DNA from 4 places in the Alteromonas sp. CyTr2 genome. Region 3 is predicted to be linked to each of the others. Evidence: predicted binding sites of a transcription regulator. Region 3 holds the regulator's gene; each other region holds the start of a gene.

Region 1 (3,187 bases), on a different contig from region 3:
AGGTTTAACTGAAAGTGGAACTACACCAACGTTAATGTCTCGCATTACTACATCTCTGCCAATTATTGCGATGTCTCGTCACGAATCAACGCTTAACACGATGGCGCTTTGCCGCGGCGTTAAGCCGGTTTTCTTTGACTCTTCAAACAGTGAACCTGGCAAATTGAAGTACGATGTCATTGCATCACTTAAAGAGAAAGGGTTAGTGAAAAGCGGCGACAGTATCATCCTGACTTACGGCGATGAAATGGAAAAAGTGGGCGCGACCAATACCCTTAAAATCGTAGAAGTCGAATAGCGACGAATACACTATTAAAGCGAAGCAAATGCTTCGCTTTTTTTTGCCGAATACTTTGCTGCGCTTTTGGATAACACTACAACAGAGTATTCAGGTAATGCCGTATTCTATAAAGGGACGCTACACGGGTATCCCATTGTGGTAGCTAAAACCGGTAAGGGTTTAGAAAATACAGCGGCCGCCACCGCTATTGGCATAGAGAGATACCACCCTCGCCTTATCATCAATCAGGGAACATCCGGTGGCCACGTTCCCTTTTTAGGTATTCGCGTATTGTCGAACAACATTACCAACCATGGTGAATATGACCCAACCACGGCCAAAGATTGTCAGGCCTTTGTTGAAAAAGTGGTAAAAGCTTATATTTCTGCGCTGTCGGAATAAAATTGGAAAACACTCAAACGAAAAACACGCCCTACATTGTAAAAATGTAAGGCGCGTTTTCATGTATAGCCTTTGTATTAGATTGCTTGAGCGGTATAAGTTTCCGCATCTTGACTAACATCATTCGCGTATTGAGTAAGATGGTGATTTAGAATATTTTCGGCGCGCTCAACAAACTCATCACGCTTAAATTTCCAACCTCTTAAATCGGCTTGCTTAGCCTGTGCAATGTAGTGCTCTAGACGCGTTTTTCTCAATAGATGTGCCTTTTTCGACAAATCAAATTCTACCAATGAGAAGTTTCGCTGTACTTTTTGAATATCCATGTGAACGGGGCGCTGTTCGTCATCAGCTGATGCTTGGCTTACGGATAGCTTTCCTTGCCCAATTACACCGACTATAACAATGATTGCTGATACCACTAAGCCTGAATAAACCCACTTTAAAAAGTTCATACCCCACTCCTTGAACGATTTTGCACTTGTATCGATAAGCTCGCTACAATCCACTTAATTAAACTTTTTATCACTAATGTATTGAGTCATTCGACTTTTTAAGTTTCTAGCTTTCACGTTGCAGCAGATGAGTTTTGCCTGACAATACAAACTTTCGTCTATTCAATACATCAAGTAATTCACTCGTGTCTCCTTAACTAAATGCACCTTCCGTACCATATTAATATTTTATATTTTTCAACAGCTTAGACAAAATCAAAACGTATACTAAAGTTGTACAAGGTACTTTCTACACACAGCAAGATAAAATTTTCCTTTCAAATTTAATAAACTCCCTCCCCTCAATGCTGTACACTTATACAGTATAAAGATGTACCACAACAACCAATGTACTGGACTGGTATGGAATCTTGTTTTTTCCGACCGTCTACCACGTACATTTGCCTAGAGAAAGTGACCATTTGCGATGCATGACAAACTCATTCAAAAACTCGAAATTCTTTCAGATGCCGCTAAGTATGACGCTTCTTGCGCAAGTGGCTCCGCCGGTAAACGAAAAGCAGGTAAAACTGACGAAACAGGAATAGGTTCGCTCACAGGAGGGTCAGGGATATGTCACAGCTTTACCCCTGATGGTCGATGCGTATCATTACTTAAGATCCTAATGACCAACTATTGCATATACGATTGCCATTACTGCATCAATAGGGTGTCTAGCAACGTTCAACGTGCGCGTTTTACCGTTAAAGAAACGGTTGATTTAACGCTTAATTTTTATAAACGTAACTACATTGAGGGATTATTTCTAAGTTCCGGTATTGTCGGTTCTCCTGACCTGACTATGGAGAGCATGGTACGCATCGCGAAGTCTCTTCGTCTTGATCACGGATTTAAAGGATACATTCATCTTAAGACCATTCCGAATGCATCTCCTGAACTACAGGCTGAAGCTGGCTTGTATGCCGATAGGCTAAGTATAAACATCGAAATGCCGACACAAAATTCGTTAAACAAATACGCCCCGGAAAAAGACCTTGGAGAAATTCACGGTTCAATGAATACATTGAAAGACAAAATAAATGAACACAAAGTAGATAAAACCTACTCGGGTAAACGCCCACCTCGCTTTGCTCCTGGCGGACAGTCCACTCAGATGATCATAGGCGCCGATGACTCAAATGATAAAGTTATCCTTGGCACGAGTGTCAAACTGTATGGTCAACAAAAATTGCGGCGCGTTTACTATTCTGCATTTTCGCCCATCCCAGATGCGTCTGAAGTCTTGCCTCTTAAACCGGCGCCACTTATCCGTGAACACCGACTTTATCAGGCCGATTGGCTCTTGCGCTTTTATGGGTTTGGTTTAGATGAAATTGTACACAACGACATGCTAGATATGGAGCACGACCCCAAGCTTGCGTGGGCGCTACGCAATCGCCACATATTTCCCATCGATTTAAACAAAGCTGACAAGCTACTTTTATTGCGAGTTCCTGGACTGGGAGCACGCACGGTACAAAAAATTCTGGCTATTCGACGTTACACAAAGCTTAGCTGGTTCGATCTCACAAAAATGCGTTTACCCTTACAAAAATTAAAACCCTTCATTACTGTTAGTGATTATTCCCCCGCTATCCATTTGCTCGATAGCAGTAACTTTGAACAGCAATTTAAACAACCAAAACAGTTTGAATTGTTCAGCGCCTAATCTAATTGGTACCGCAATGAAAAAAGTAACAATTTCATCAGTGCCCGGATACGACGAATGGCGAAAAGCATCGAGAGAATGTCTAGCCCAACACATACCTCCGGAGAACGTTACATGGCAAACTTCGCAATCTAACCAAGACGACTTGTTTGCCGTGACCGATTCGGCCAACGCTATTGGTGAAAGCCAAACGAATTTCAGAATTCCCAGATCAGTTTTAACGCTGTTGAAGTATGCGTTATGCCACCAAGCCCCCGATCGTTTCGCTTTATGTTACCGCGTTTTATGGCGAGTAGTTTTCGAAAACAGAAACCTTATTCACTTAAAAACTGACGAAGATGT
Region 2 (3,187 bases), on a different contig from region 3:
CCGTTGTTTTCCTGCGCTTTAAGCTTTCAATAGCAATGGTACTTAGCATTACGCACGCTCCTGTGCTTTTGTGGCCTCATCGCCTCGCGTTTTTATGTGGTTTGTACTTGGGTTTAATTCACTCATGCTGCAGTGGCGGTCGAAATAACTCTCCATGGCTTTATCGTGACTAACAAAAATCATGGTGCTTTCACCTGCAACGTCTTTTAGCAGCGACATAAAACTATCTCTGGCATCGGTATCTAGGGCAGAGGTAGGTTCATCGACAATTAATAATTGTGGGTCGTTAATCAGTGCTCTGGCAATGGCAACGCGCTGCTGCTGACCAATACTCAATGCGTCAGCTTTCGCATGCAGCACGTGAGAAGGCAGCTGTAGCTTGTCCAGTAAATGACGAAGCTTTGCGTCTGATGCTGTCTTGCTGACGTTTGTACTTGCAAAATACACCGCCGCATTAATGTTCTGTGCCACAGAAAGGTAGGGAATAAGATTAAATTGTTGAAAAACAACGCCGATATTGCGTGCTCTAAACTTGTCCCGCTGTCGGTTCGATAATGCGGAGAAAGGCTGCGCTAATAAAGCGATGTCGCCCTGAGTTGGAGTTAATGTTCCGCACAGCAAATTGAGCAATGTGCTCTTTCCGCTACCCGAAGGCCCTGAAAGAAAAACGTGTTCACCTTGCGAAACTTGCCACGCTTTAATGTCAACGATGGGAGGACTTTCTTTGGTATACGAAAACTGTAAATTGCTAACTTCAATCGCTGTGTTGCGCCCTTTATTCACTGCGTTGTGCTCTTCAGACACTGCGTTGCGCTGGGAGTGAGTGCTATTTTTTTTATTGATGGTATTCACGCTAAGCCCGACCTGTATTTACGTCTTATGTTCACATTAGCAAAAGCGACACGTCTGTTCACCCAGTTAAAAACCAGAGAAAACACATTGCCGCGTTGAGGTAATGTTATCAAATAACATTTTTGCGTATAGCTATGCTATCAGATCTCATCAGCCTAAAGCGGCAATTGCTCTTATTAATTGCTCATCATAACGACGCAAAAGAGAGGCGTGCCTAAATTATCAGCCGTTAGCTTGTAGCTTTACCACTTCTGCGCTTTCATCTTCTAATACGCTTTCTGCGGTAGCGCCTTTGAAAATCTTACTGATTTTATCTTTGTTTTTAGACAGCATGATGGTGAGCTCTTCCACTACGCTATCGTCTAGCTTGATGCCCTTCGCATGAATGTAGTCAGCAAGGTTATCTGCTGCATCGAGCATTTTGTCATACTGATCGGCTTCTTTTTTGTCGGTAGTTACCAATTTTTCTACCCCTTTGTGCGTAACAACATACTGTGTGGTAATGGCCATGGTAGGTCCCCTGTTTATTAAAGACACAAAAACTGTACAGTATTTTACTGTATAAATAAACAGTATTTTGATTAGATGTCTGAGCGTAGTGTTTGGGGAAAGGGCAAATGATTGTTCTAAAGGTGATTAATGCTTGTGCAATTAGTAACTGCTGCGTATAATGCGCGCCCTTACAGCCATCCCAATTCGTTCCTTGTCTCCATACAGTCGGCTGTACTGTCGAGGCTACAACCGTAAGGAGCTATAATGCGTCATTACGAAATCGTATTTATGGTTCACCCTGATCAGAGTGAACAAGTACCTGGTATGATCGAGCGTTATACCACAATCCTAAAGCAAGACGGTGGTCAGATTCATCGTTTAGAAGATTGGGGCCGTCGTCAACTGGCTTACCCAATTGAAAAGCTGCACAAAGCCCACTACGTACTAATCAATGCTGAAGCGTCTGCAGAAGCTGTTGATGAATTGGAAAATGCTTTCCGTTTCAACGACGTGATCCTACGTAACATGGTTATGCGCACTAAGACTGCTGTGACTGAGCCTTCTCCAATGATGAAAGAAGAGCCTCGTCGTGAGCGTCGTGACGATTCTGCTCCTCGCCAAGATCGCGCGGAAAAGAAAACTGAAACCACTGAAGACAACGCTTAAGGAGATCACCCATGGCTCGTTTTTTCAGACGTCGTAAGTTCTGCCGTTTCACTGCAGAAGGTGTGACTGAGATTGATTACAAAGATATCGCTACTCTTAAGAACTACATCACTGAGAGCGGTAAAATTGTCCCTAGCCGTATTACTGGTACAAGCGCAAAATATCAGCGTCAGCTGTCTTCTGCGATCAAGCGCGCACGTTTCCTTGCGTTGCTTCCGTACACTGATTCACACAAGTAATTTGGCGAATATAAGGGTTAGCTAAGATGAATATCATCCTACTAGATAAAATCGCCAACCTTGGCGGCCTGGGCGACCAAGTGACTGTTAAGTCTGGTTACGCTCGTAACTTCCTTTTCCCACAGGGTAAAGCGGTTCCTGCAACTAAAGACAACGTTGAAAAGTTCGAAGCACGTCGTGCTGAACTTGAAGCGAAAATTGCTGAGCAACTAGCTGCTGCTAACGCACGCGCTGAAAAAGTTGCTGAGCTTGCTGAAGTTACAATCGCAGCTCCTGCTGGTGACGAAGGTAAACTTTTTGGCTCTGTTGGTACTCGTGACATCGCTGATGCAATCACTGCAGCTGGCGTTGAAGTACAAAAAGCAGAAGTTAAACTACCTACTGGTACTCTTCGTGAAACTGGTGAGTATGACATCGACTTACAACTTCACTCTGACGTTATCACTTCAATCAAAGTGATCATCATTGCTGAAGCGTAATCGCTGACGTATTTGAAAAAAGCCGCTCCTAGAGCGGCTTTTTTTTGCTCTAAATTTTTGTTCGATACTTAAAGAACAATACCAATCCGCATAGATGATTGCCCACCCAGAAGGTGCTGGTAAGTTTCCTAGCAAAGCGTGGGAATGTAGGAATGGCCGTTGCTTTTCAAATTCCCAGAGTGAAGCTTGCCAGACCTTCCCGAAGGGCGAGTTTAAAATATCCCTACCCTCACTCCACGTCGCGACGCCTAATTAACGATGGGTGTAAGCAAATATGTCCAGCGCCGACAAATGGCGTATTTTTGAGGTCCACTCATCTGCGATAAATAACGTTTTTTAAACGGTATTTAAACAAAATGTTAATAATCGCTGAAATTCTTAGTGTCATGGCTTTAAACTTTTTCTGTCATTCCTGCGACCTATAGTAAACCAAACAATAAAAAGCATAAGTGCCATATT
Region 3 (3,187 bases):
TTCCTTAAGACTTAGCATTTTTCCAAACGCTTGCATGGCTGTTCCTGACTTTCCATGCAGCACGATGTCAATGTGACCTTGCTGATCTTCTAGTGCCATCTTGCTGCCTTTTAATGCCGGGAACACGCCAGGTAAACCTTCACCATTTGGCATATGGCAAGCAGCGCACGTTGCGTTGTATACTCGCTCGCCCTCTTTCATCAGTTCATCCATAGACATATTCATAGAAAGTAGACGCTGCTCTTCTTCTTTTGCTTTACGAACAATCTCTTCTTGTTCGCCCATCCACTTTTCAAACTCGGCGGGTTCTTTAGCTATTACCACAACCGGCATATAGCCATGGTCTTTACCACAAAGCTCTGCGCACTGTCCGCGATAAATACCCGGCTCATTCACCTTGGCCCAAGACTCGTTAATAAAGCCGGGGTTGGCATCTTTTTTCACGGCAAAGTCAGGAACCCACCAAGAGTGGATAACGTCGTCAGAAGTAATAAGAAAGCGTACTTTTTTCCCAGTAGGAATAACCAAGGGACGGTCGACTTCCAGCAGGTAGTTATCTGTTTTCTGAAATTTGTTTTCTATTTGCTCGCGCTGAGTGGCGAGTAAAGAATAAAACTCTACATCGCTATCCATGTACTTGTAGTGCCATTTCCATTGAGAGCCTGTTACTAACACCGTCATGTCAGGCTCAGACGTGTCTTCCATAGCAATTAGAGTATTCGCTGCGGGTACCGCCATGAAGATAAGAATAAGGAAAGGAATAACGGTCCAAGCAATTTCAACCTTCACGTTTTCGTGAAAATTAGCTGGCTTGGCGCCACGGGACTTTCTATGTAGATACATTGAGGCGAACATCACGCCAAAAACTACAACCGCGATACCTACACAAATGAAGAACATCAACATATGGAGGTCGTATACCTGCCCACTGATGTCGGTAGCACCGCGTCTCAAATTAAGCGAAGAGGCTTCTTCGCTTGCTTCTTGCGCAAAAAGCAAAGGGGAAAAAAGCAAAATTGGTATACTAGAACACCATTTTGCGAAAACGGTCGTTAGTTGTTTCACTCAGCACCTCCGTAATGGCGTGGTCAAAGACGCTGATTAATTTGCGCGATGCCCTACCAAATGGTTTGCGAACGATTGACCCATAACCTCAACTTGTAAAACAAATTTAGAGTCATTGTTATTATTTTGTTAATCTCTGTATAAGAATTGCGCAATAATGTCGTGCCGTCTAGTCTTTTCTATTAAAAATTTAACGAAGTGGTTAATTTTTAATCATTTGCTAAAATGGTCGCGGGGGATTTCACGTGCAAAAAGAGAAAGCCATTGCTGTGAGATGCCCTTGGAATCAAACAGGCATTTTGAACACGGGGTTAAAGTAAATGCTCGACTAACTAGTTAAGAAATCAATAAGTAATCGATTACTCAATGTCGATTTCAAACAAAATTCAAAATAAAAAATGGAAAATACTTGAAGCATTCATAGAAAGAATAACGTGAGTAATGATAAAAATAAGCGCGCAGAAAACCAACAGGTTTGCTGGGCAGGATAAAACCTAAGTTGGCAGATTGAAGAAAAAAACAGGAACAAAAGACATAAAAAAAGCGGCTAACGCGCCGCTTTTATACAAACAAGCTAAAATACTACATCCAGTCAGCGTTTCTGATCACACCCACCGCAATGCCTTCTATCGCAAAATGTTCAGTCGCCAAATCAACTTTTATTGGTGCAAACTCATCATTCTCAGCATGAAGCAATACTTCACGCCCGCGTTTCTCTAGACGCTTTACGGTGACGTCTTCATCTACACGCGCCACAACCACCTGACCGTTGTGTACATCAGTGGTGCGATGAACAGCGAGAAGATCACCGTCTAAAATACCAATGTCTTTCATGCTCATACCGTTAACGCGTAGCAAAAAGTCGGCATGGGGTTGAAACAGTGCAGGATCGACTTTGTAGTGCGATTCAACATGCTCTTGCGCCAAGATCGGCTCACCGGCTGCAACACGCCCAATTAACGGTAGGCCTTCTTCTTCTTGTGCGTCGTTATCAAGAGGGATATTGAGCTTAATGCCACGAGACGTACCAGGCAAAATTTCAATCACGCCTTTACGCGCCAATGCTTTCAAATGCTCCTCTGCTGCATTAGCAGAACGAAAGCCAAGCTGACGGGCTATTTCCGCACGAGTAGGCGGCATTCCCGTTTCTAACATGGTTGTTTTAATAAGTTCTAAAACTTCGGTTTGTCGAGCTGTGAGTGGGCGCATAAAAGACCTGTCTGTTCATACAGTTCCTGTAAGTATATACACCTAAAACTAAATAACAAGCACTTGCCGCGTCTTTTGCGATCTGCAATAGCCTACGACAAGTGCTTTCCTCTTATTTTACGAGAAGAGCCATGTTCGGGTTACTAATTTGTAACTCCAGCTCCCCATCACTATTTTGACGTGTGCGCATGCCTTCAACATTATCGAGCCCAAGTCCAGGGCTTTGCCACACCACATTGCCTTTATTATCAACCTCAACCACGCGATATGCGATGCTGTCATAATAATTGTACGAATAGTCATTCTCGTTAGGCTGGTAGATAGCGAGAATCGACTGATTAGACGACGTCGTTGGAACAGCCGCTATATACTGAGGGTAGAATGACGGTGCTATAGCGTCTTTGAGTTCTAATGCATCGCTCGCCACGTCATAAACATTGATGGTGTTGTAGTTTCTATTTAAACACGCAAATTCAAGTTCGCTATCACTATCAAAATTTACCGTGAGCAATTGGTCACAATTGGTTTCCAATTCATTCAATCCAACAAATTCACCATCCTGCATTTTATAGAGCTTGAGCGAACTATAGCCCCCAACAGCAAAATAATGCACACCGTCTTTTTCAGAGGCAGCAAGCGCATTAATTGAAAAATCGTTAATGATTGAGTCGATAAGCACTTGATTCTCGATATCAAACGCTTTAAGTCGATTGTTCTCAATAATAACTGCATCGGCGTAACTATCGTTATTTACGTCAATGGCTTCAATAAACGAAATTTCACTATTCTGATTATTGTTCAGTGTCCACTGAATAGCGTTATCTGTAAGTCTCACGACATTAAACGACGAACTATAATCCAGTGCCCCTATTAGTAACTCACCCACACCGTCATTGTTGTAGTCTGTAACGAC
Region 4 (3,187 bases), on a different contig from region 3:
CGCAGGAAACGCCCACCCTTGCCAACGAGTCAATGACTTTAGGTGATAGAGCCGTAATAGAAAGCGGGCACGTACTTAGCGCTTTTTTTATGTCATCGGATGTATGCAAGTAGGTATTAAATTTATGAAGCGCTAATACTTTTGCGGCCTCAATTGTCCATGCGCTAGCAAAATGATAACGAATATCTGCTTCTGCCAGAGCTTGGGTTAAAGTTTTCCACAGTGGCTTATGACCGCCATAGTAATGAGTTAGGTTATCTAGCCTTACTGCCAGACCGCTGAAACTATTTGAGTGAATGTGGTTGTCTAATACGATATCAGAAGCCAGTGGATAAAGCCGATGGGCTAACTGCGTCAGCATATGCTTTTCGGCTTCTTCACTGAAAGGCAGAATATGCACGTAAGGGCATAACGCCGCTGCTTGGGCTAGCCCATGCCCAATTTCAATGCCTTCTTTTTTCGCAATATCATTACACTGCGTAATTTTGTTTGTTTTACTGCAGTACACTGCAACGGGAGTATTCGACGCTAACGCTGAATACTGGTTGTTAGTTTCGTGCTTCGGCAATTGGCTATGTGCACGCTTACTTCTAGCCGCTTTGATATGGCTGTCTAAAGTTAGTTGATAGCAGTAAATATAAGCCCACAGCATCATTAGCTCACAGAGTGTAATGCCTGATCGGAAAGCGTGTTGTGTGCCATGGCCCATTTAATGGCGTGATTGTCGGGGGTCCACCGATGGGAAATAACAATGTTATCTTTGGGCCACCCATGACGCTGCTTGCGTATGTTCACCGCCAAAGCGTGGGGTTTACCCTTTAGCGCGATATCCAACGTAATGGGTAATGCACTGTCGCTTTGATTCGACAGGTTGGCTTGTGAATCACTTAAGCTGGCCTTCGGATAACCTAACTGTGATGCCTGCTGTTGCGGTGGAGTATACAGTAAGCACAGCGCATCATTATGCGTTGCTGCTACCTGTAGGCGTCGTGCTTCTTTTTGATTTACAGCATTACTCCACAGCACTACGCAATGGCAAGCCGTACTTTTTAAACATTGCTCTGCTGCCCACAACGACTCTTGTTCAGAACTTGGTTTTACTACCAGAACTTGTTGCGCTTTAAGCCCCAAGTTTTCTAACCACGGCGACTGTAGTAGCCCGGGAGGGTTAATAAATACCACCAGCTTATGCGTACGGTGTTGGCATATAACCTGTTTAAAGAGTGAAAGTTCACCCATGCCGGTTAACGAAGAGATACGGACAAGACCTGTAGATGTAACGCCACCGTTAAGTGCTTTATCCAGACGCGGAAAACCCAGTGAAAACTTGGTTTCACTTTGTCTCTGATCTCTGGCCCGCCAAATATGCGGGTGGTTATTAAGCACGGATAACGATTTATTCATGGCACTCAAAATAAACTGTATTTTTATACAGTATTATAGTGCAGCAATAACCCTTTTCAAGACAAAAGGTTTTTGACTTGTTGTTTTAAACGCTAACTTACTGATTAGTTTGGAAAGGTAAAAAGATTAAACTTTTAAAAGAGTGGGAACATGGCTAGGGTCGCAGGCCTTACTACATAGCAAAGCAGACGACCCTGCCATACAGTTAGCGCTGTATAAGCGCTAACGAGAGACATAGAGTAAAATGTTACTCTTCAGATGGTTCTTTTTGAGCCTTTGTAGTCGTGCCACTTACTGTTGCTGTAACGGTTTGGCAAAAAGCAATGAAGCCGTCGGCCGTATTTTTTGACCACACCATACGTACGTTGCTAGGGAATGCTTTCACCACCTCACGAATTTCCTCAAGCGTCACTTCTTCATTAAGCAGCACCTTATTCAGTGACTCCTCAAATGACATCCCTTTCTCACAACAGGCCATGACGATAGTCGAAAAGTTGCGCATAAGCGGGTGCAGCGCATTGTATTGAGTTTGGTCGATAAGGCGGCTTTTATAGGCACTTTCAATACGCGCAGTAAGATTTTTCTCTAACGCATCTGTAACAAGAACAAGGTTGCGATAAGCATACGTAACCTTGTTGTTGGTCTGTTTATTCGAGTGACGCAATAGCGCCAGCTCTTTCTGTAAATTCTGCGCTCGCAGCACAAAGTAAATTAAAAACAGGATAAGTAATCCAATAACACCAAATGCAACGATCATGTTTATTGTGCCTTTTGTTCTTCTATAAACGTATTGATGTTTTGCTCCAAGATAAACAGTGGAACTGAGCCGTTTTCTAACACGGCGCGGTGGAATTTACGCACATCAAAACGCTCGCCTAATGCTTTCTCTGCTTTCTTGCGAAGGCCTTTAATTTTGATTTCACCAATCTTGTAAGACAAGGCTTGCGCTGGCCAAGAGATATAGCGGTCTATTTCAGTATTTACGTTGTGTTCTGAAAGCGCGGTGTTTTCCATCATATAATCAACCGCTTGTTGACGGCTCCAGCCCATCGTGTGCATACCGGTATCCACAACCAAGCGACACGCACGCCACATTTCGTAGCTTAAGCGACCGAAGTTGTCGTACGGCGTTTCGTAAATACCTGCTTCAATACCTAAAAACTCAGAGTACAGACCCCAGCCTTCACCAAACGCTGAAATATAGGTGTTACGACGTACCATAGGTAAGTCTTCAAGCTCTGCTGCCAACGATATTTGAAGATGGTGGCCAGGCACTGCTTCGTGCAAGGTCAGTGCAGGCAATGCATACAAAGGGCGCTTATCGAGGGCATACGTGTTTACCCAGTAATATCCTGGCTGATCATCGCGGCTAGGATGAATGTAACGGCCCGTTGTATATTTGGGCGCGATAGCGTCTGGTACAGGCGCTACACCGTAGGGTGTTCTTGGCAGATACTCAAAGAGCGAAGGAAGCTTTGCGTCCATTTTCTTTGCAATGAACGACGCCTCTTTTAGTAAATCTTCAGCGCTGGTGGCATAGAATTGCGGGTCTTCGCGTAAAAACGCAATGAAGTCGTTAATGTCGCCATCAAAGCCAAGCTCATCCACAATTTGCTGCATTTGCGCGCGAATGCGTTTTACTTCAGACAAACCTAAATCATGGATTTCCTGAGGCGTCATATCCGTGGTGGTGTAATGCTTGGCTCTATTGGCGTAATACGCCACGCCATCAGGCCAGTTATTCGCGGCAATATCTTCACGGGCGTTGGGAATGTATTCGTCT

The links. The regulator LexA, encoded in region 3, represses DNA repair genes until DNA is damaged. The targets are predictions, from matches to a motif close to TACTGTATNNNNATACAGTA.
Region 1: a site for LexA is predicted at 1,483-1,502, ahead of QME20_RS14955 (putative DNA modification/repair radical SAM protein). Genes of this name have one in related genera too.
Region 2: a site for LexA is predicted at 1,408-1,427, ahead of QME20_RS02160 (YebG family protein). Genes of this name have one in related genera too.
Region 4: a site for LexA is predicted at 1,418-1,437, ahead of QME20_RS16955 (recombinase RecA). Genes of this name have one in related genera too.

The regions. Positions count from the first base shown of each region.
Region 1 covers NZ_CAMZMZ010000031.1:8,256-11,442, forward strand. The annotation lists gene pyk (pyruvate kinase) at 1-298, shown strand, start outside; gene QME20_RS14945 (hypothetical protein) at 365-682, shown strand; gene QME20_RS14950 (hypothetical protein) at 760-1,137, opposite strand; gene QME20_RS14955 (putative DNA modification/repair radical SAM protein) at 1,604-2,845, shown strand; gene QME20_RS14960 (TIGR03915 family putative DNA repair protein) at 2,862-3,187, shown strand, end outside.
Region 2 covers NZ_CAMZMZ010000002.1:172,063-175,249, forward strand. The annotation lists gene QME20_RS02150 (ABC transporter permease) at 1-49, opposite strand, end outside; gene QME20_RS02155 (ABC transporter ATP-binding protein) at 49-852, opposite strand; gene QME20_RS02160 (YebG family protein) at 1,075-1,362, opposite strand; gene rpsF (30S ribosomal protein S6) at 1,609-2,010, shown strand; gene rpsR (30S ribosomal protein S18) at 2,022-2,249, shown strand; gene rplI (50S ribosomal protein L9) at 2,276-2,728, shown strand.
Region 3 covers NZ_CAMZMZ010000017.1:39,573-42,759, forward strand. The annotation lists gene coxB (cytochrome c oxidase subunit II) at 1-1,065, opposite strand, end outside; gene lexA (transcriptional repressor LexA) at 1,648-2,274, opposite strand; gene QME20_RS10830 (hypothetical protein) at 2,387-3,187, opposite strand, start outside.
Region 4 covers NZ_CAMZMZ010000040.1:24,166-27,352, reverse strand. The annotation lists gene QME20_RS16960 (DNA polymerase Y family protein) at 1-655, opposite strand, end outside; gene QME20_RS16955 (recombinase RecA) at 655-1,404, opposite strand; gene QME20_RS16950 (hypothetical protein) at 1,652-2,161, opposite strand; gene QME20_RS16945 (DUF885 domain-containing protein) at 2,164-3,187, opposite strand, start outside.